2 regions of the Ligilactobacillus sp. 110_WCHN genome follow, and region 1 is predicted to be linked to the other one. Evidence: a T-box and tRNA genes for the amino acid it is inferred to sense, from the RefSeq annotation. Region 1 holds a T-box; the other holds one or more tRNA genes.
What was found. A T-box is a leader RNA that pairs with one kind of tRNA and senses whether it is charged. The one in region 1 lies ahead of leuS (leucine--tRNA ligase), so its partner is inferred to be a tRNA-Leu.

Region 2: it has a tRNA-Leu gene. The T-box ahead of leuS (leucine--tRNA ligase) is inferred to sense a tRNA for this amino acid. The anticodon was not compared.

The regions. Positions count from the first base shown of each region.
Region 1 is NZ_JAULLI010000023.1:15,592-18,764, reverse strand. It holds gene Q3C15_RS07505 (LysM peptidoglycan-binding domain-containing protein) at 1-925, shown strand, start outside; T-box leader at 969-1,170, shown strand; gene leuS (leucine--tRNA ligase) at 1,233-3,173, shown strand, end outside.
Region 2 is NZ_JAULLI010000022.1:6,538-9,710, reverse strand. It holds gene Q3C15_RS07340 (Tex family protein) at 1-743, shown strand, start outside; gene Q3C15_RS07335 (SprT family protein) at 740-1,183, shown strand; tRNA gene Q3C15_RS07330 (tRNA-Leu) at 1,238-1,322, shown strand; gene Q3C15_RS07325 (beta-ketoacyl-ACP synthase III) at 1,482-2,462, shown strand; gene Q3C15_RS07320 (LCP family protein) at 2,499-3,173, opposite strand, start outside.

The sequences.
Region 1 (3,173 bases):
GTCAAATCAAACACCGCAATCAACGACTGATACCTACACTGTGCAATCAGGTGATACTTTATGGGGGATTGCAAATACGCACGATACGACGGTCAATAACTTGAAACAAATTAATGATTTAACATCGGATACGATCTACGTTGGTCAAGTGTTGAAATTGAAACAACGATCAACGACTCAACAAGAATCGTCCCAGCCAAGTCAATCAAATTCAAGTGATTTCTATACGGTTAAGGCGGGCGATTCACTATGGAAAATTGCGATGGGTAATGATTTGACAGTTAGCCATTTGAAACAGATGAACAATTTGACGACCAATACGATTTACGTTGACCAACAATTACGGATCAAGGAAGAGCAAACGAATTCGCAAGCGAGCCAATCAAATTCACAAACGAACCAGTCCAGCCAAAATGCAGGGACGTATACGGTTAAAGCTGGCGACACTTTGTGGGGGATTGCGAACGATCATGATACAACGGTGAATGCGTTAAAGCAGAACAATCATTTGAGTTCTGACACGATTTACGTCGGTCAGGTATTATCACTTGGTCAGACAGCTTCAACGGGCTCACACAGCCAATCAACTGCTTCTACACAGTCACCTACATCGAATGGCACATACACGGTCAAATCAGGAGATACACTATGGTCAATTGCGAATGCCAATGATATGACGGTTGCTCAGTTGAAGCAGAAGAATGATTTGAGTAATGATACAATTTACGTTGGACAAACGCTGAATGTTTCTTCTACAAAGTCAGCTTCAGCAACTTCAACGGCTTCAGCAACGTATACGGTCAAGTCCGGCGATTCATTATGGCAGATTGCGTCTGCGAACGGCACAACGGTAAACCAATTAAAAGCATTGAATAATTTAAGTTCAGATTTAATTTATGCAGGACAACAGTTGAAACTCCGGTAATCTGAATTGAAATGCAACCGGTGATATGATAAAATTACTGTAACATTTAACGCAGATAAGGAATAGTAGATAATGGCTTGGTTTTCAGAGAGAACATGGCGGTGTGAATGTTCAGCTAGGTATTATCGAACTCGCCTTTGAGTCTTTGACTGAATCAAGTAGGTTGAAGCGGTGGTAAGCCGTTATCTTATTGAGAGCCGATCAAATCGGAAGATAGGTGGTACCGCGATCAATTCGTCCTATTCAAGTGAAAGCTTGGATAGGACTTTTTACGTTAAATTAAATTTTGAAATGAAGGAGCAAAACGATGGTATACGATCACAAAAAGATTGAAAAGAAATGGCAACGTTACTGGGATGAACATAAAACGTTCAAGACAACGGAAGATCCGAATAAGAAGAAATATTACGCAATGGATATGTTCCCTTATCCATCAGGTCAAGGATTGCACGTTGGTCACCCAGAAGGATACACTGCAACGGATATTCTTTCACGGATGAAACGGATGCAAGGATATAATGTTCTTCATCCAATGGGGTGGGATGCATTCGGTTTACCAGCTGAACAATATGCATTAAAGACTGGCCACTCTCCACGTGAATTTACGCAAAAGAATATTAACAACTTCCGGCGTCAAATTAAGTCACTTGGACTTTCATACGATTGGGACCGGGAAGTTAATACAAGTGATCCGTCATATTATAAGTGGACCCAATGGATCTTTGAACAACTTTACAAGAAAGGCTTAGCATACGAAGCTGAAGTTCCGGTTAACTGGTCACCAGATTTAGGAACGGTTGTCGCAAACGAAGAAATCGTTGATGGCAAAACTAAGCGGGGCGGATTCCCGGTTGTGCGGAAGCCGATGAAACAGTGGATGTTGAAAATCACCGCTTACGCTGACCGGTTGATCGATGATTTAGATGACTTAGACTGGCCAGAAGCAATCAAGGAACAACAACGGAACTGGATCGGCCGGTCAGTGGGAGCCGCAGTGAACTTTAAGGTTGATGGGCAAGATCAACAAATTGAAGTCTTCACAACGCGTCCAGACACGATTTACGGAGTTTCAGTCCTTGTTTTAGCGCCTGAACATGATTTGGTTAAGAAGTTAACAACCGCTGATCAAAAGGATGCCGTTGACAAGTACATCGAAGAAGTTTCGCACAAGTCAGATTTGGAACGGACAGACCTTGCGAAAACGAAGACCGGAGTATTTACCGGAAGTTACGCAATTAACCCAGTAAACGGTGAAAAGATTCAAATCTGGATCGCTGATTATGTTTTGTCATCATACGGAACCGGCGCAATCATGGTTGTTCCAGCTCACGATGATCGGGATTATGAATTTGCCAAGAAATTTGATTTGCCAATCAAACCAGTTATTGAAGGCGGCGACATTGAAAAGGAAGCCTATACCGGCGAAGGCAAACACATCAACTCTGGTTTCTTGGATGGAATGGATAAGCAAGAAGCCATCAATAAGATGTTTGACTGGTTGGAAGAACACGGCGTTGGTCACAAGAAAGTCAACTACCGGTTACGTGATTGGTTATTCTCACGGCAACGTTACTGGGGTGAACCAATTCCGGTTATTCACTGGGAAGACGGCGAAACAACGCTTGTTCCGGAAGACCAATTACCATTGGAACTTCCAAAGACGGATAATATTAAGCCGTCAGGAACAGGTGAAAGTCCGTTAGCCAACCTTGATGACTGGGTAAACGTAGTTGATGAAAATGGACGGAAAGGCCGGCGCGAAACAAACACAATGCCGCAATGGGCTGGAAGTTCATGGTACTTCTTGCGTTACGTTGATCCGCATAACAAGGAAGCTTTGGCTGATTACAATAAATTGAAAGAATGGATGCCGGTCGACCTTTACATTGGTGGGGCTGAACACGCGGTTCTTCACTTGTTGTACGCTCGGTTCTGGCACAAATTCCTTTATGACTTAGGCGTTGTTCCAACAAAGGAACCATTCCAACGGTTAGTTAACCAAGGAATGATTCTTGGCGAAAACCATGAAAAGATGTCGAAGTCGAAGGGCAATGTTATTAATCCTGATGATATTGTTGAAAAATACGGGGCCGACACATTACGGGTTTACGAAATGTTTATGGGTCCGTTGGAAGCTTCAAAGCCATGGACTGAAGATGGTTTAAACGGGGCTTACAAGTTCGTTAACCGGATTTGGAACTTATTGATCGATGAAGATGATAAGTTGCGTGATCGGGTATCAACGGCC
Region 2 (3,173 bases), on a different contig from region 1:
TAATTGAAACGGGCGTTAACCAGGTAGGGGTTAATTTAAACACTGCCAGTCCGCAATTATTAGAACATATTTCAGGATTGAATAAGTCGATTGCCAAAAATATCGTGAAATACCGTGATGAAAACGGCAAGTTTAAGACGCGGAAGGAATTACTGAACGTTCCGCGGCTTGGAAATAAGGCATATGAACAATCAGCTGGTTTCTTACGGATCGTGAACGGGACGAATCCATTGGATAATACCGACATTCACCCTGAAAGCTATGCGGCTGCCGAAAAGCTTTTAGCGGCTAATCAGGCAGCACAGGATGAGATTGGAACGGCTAAGTTGAATCAAAAATTAAAACGGTTTGATCAAAAGCAGTTTGCGGCGGAAAACCAAATTGGTGAAGCAACGTTGACGGATATTGTTTCAAGTTTGGAAAAGCCGGGACGTGATTTCCGTGATACGATGCCAATGCCGCTTCTGCGTTCAGATACGCTTCACCTTGAAGATTTGAAACCGGGAATGCAGCTTCAAGGCACAGTCCGGAATGTTGTGGATTTCGGTGTCTTTGTAGATATTGGCGTTAAGCAAGACGGGCTAGTGCATATTTCGAAGTTAAGTGATTCATATGTTGCGAACCCGCGGGATGTGGTTGCTGTTGGGGATATCGTTGACGTCTGGGTCGATAGTGTTGATGAGAAACGCGGCCGGATCCAATTATCAATGGTTGCGCCAGCGGAACAGAAGGCCGAGAAATGACCGATCAAGAACTGCAACAGTTAATTGAACGGATTTCAAATGAATCATTTCAAGTTCCGTTTCGCCATACTGCGAGCTTTAATTCCCGGCTACGGTCAACTGGCGGACGGTATATGTTGGAAACTCATAATATTGAAATCAACCCGCATATCGCAACTGATTATCCGCCTGAAATTTTGGTAGGGGTAATCAAACATGAATTGTGTCATTATCACTTGCATTTAAATCACCGCGGTTACCAGCACCGGGATCACGATTTTAAGGTCTTGCTGCAAAAGGTTGGCGGGAGCCGGTATTCGCCGTCAAGTTTACGGCCCGACCCGCAAATCGTGTATGAATGCCGGCAATGCCATAAACGGTATTATCGCCAGCGGCATTTTAATGTCCAGAAGTATCGTTGTTCACGGTGTGGCGGTCATTTGAAATTAATTTCAAAATAATTAAAAAAGATATTGCGTCTGATAATTTTGTCTGTTATAATTACTTTTGTTGTCGCGGGTATGGCGGAATTGGCAGACGCGTCAGACTAAGGATCTGGTGAGCATTGCGCTCGTGATGGTTCGAATCCATTTACCCGCATAAAGGTGAGCTGAGGTATTATGCCTCAGCTTTTTTTTACCTAAAAACACAAATATTTTGCATTCATTTCCTTTCAGGAGTATCTTAGATTAAGATTTTAAATTAGGATGTATATCTGCTTGAAGGGTAATGAGAAAAAAGAATTTTGAGGTGAACATAATGTCAGTTGGTGTTAAATTAACAGCCAGTGCAGGGTATTTACCTGAACGGGTCGTTACAAATGATGAATTAAGTAAAATTATGGATACTTCTGATGAATGGATTCAAGCTCATACAGGAATCAAAACTCGTCATTATGCAATTGATGAAGATTCATCTGAAATGGCAACCAAGGTTGCGGAAAAGCTTTTGCAACAGGCGCATGTTGCTCCGGAAGAAATTGATTTGATCATCGTTTCAACAATTTCACCGGATGCATTGACGCCATCAACCGCTGCCCTTGTTCAAAAGAATATTGGGGCGAAAAATGCCTTTGCCTATGACTTGTCAGCGGCCTGTGCCGGATTTATTTTCGGTTACAGTACGGCAGATAAGTTTCTTCACAGTCCGCAATACAATAAGGCGATTGTGATCAGTGTTGAAAATAACTCAAAGATGATGGACTTTACGGACCGGACATCGGCTGTTTTCTTCGGTGATGGGGCTGCCGGTGCATTGTTAGAAAAGAAGGAAAATGCAACGGATTCACTGCTTGCTGAAAAAATGCGGGCCGATGGCAACATGGAAGCTGTCAACAGCGGCCGAATCAAGCCAATTTCAGCTGTTAAGGCTGAAAATTATCCACAAGCAAAGGCCTTTTATCAAGATGGTCCAGCCGTGTTTAATTTTGTAACGACAACGGTCATCGATCACATGAAAGATTTCTTAAATGAAAATCAAATTGATCCGCAAGAGATTGATTTGGTAATTCCTCACCAAGCAAATTTACGGTTGCTTGAAAAAATCTCTGAAGGGTTGAATATTCCATTTGAAAAGTTTGCCGTTAACGTTGATTATGCTGGTAATACTTCGTCAGTGGGGATTCCGTTGGCATTAAGTGAACAGCTGGCAAATGGGAAACGGCCAAAGAAAGCATTATTAACGGGCTTTGGTGCCGGATTAGTTTACGGCAGTCTGTTGTTAGACTTAAGTGATTATTAAAAAAAGATTGTGCGATTTTTTTTCGCACAATCTTTTTTAGTATCCATAATTTCCAGTCGTTCCCGTGCCAGTTCCGGTTCCCGCACCGGTTGCTCCAGCAGTCCGACCATAGTTGCCGCCGGTTGCATGTCCCGTTGCAGCACCGGTTCCAGTCCCTGCTGTTTGATTAGCAGTTCCGGTGCCTGCTCCCGTTCCGTATCCTTGAGTTTGGGTTCGAGGAGAAGCCGTTGTTGTTTGGTTTCCATAGCTTGTTCCGGTTCCGTAACCAGTCCCAGCATTTCCCGTTGCTGAACCGTATCCGTTACCGGTTGAAGTGGTGTCTGTGGTTGAATCATCACTGCTGCTATCGCCTTCAAGTTGGCTGAGTGAGTCTTTTTCGAAATTATAGTCTGAATCTTTTAATCCAAGTTGGTGCCGAATTTCATTTGAAATTTTCCGTTTTTCAGCGGCAGTTGCGACTTGGTATGATAAGCCGCTTAACGTTTCGCTGTTTCCTTGAAGAACCCGCGATGAAACGTGTTTTCCGGCATCCTTGTAATAGGATTCGATCAACATCAAGTCATCATATGAAAGATCAGTTTTTAAACTTCCCTGGATCGCATTGATCGTCTTGTTGTATTTCGTTAATGAAGAAGCAGACATTACCCTTTTGATGATGGCCGTTAAAATTTGTTTTTGCCGTTTTTGCCGACCGTAATCACCTTGAGGGTC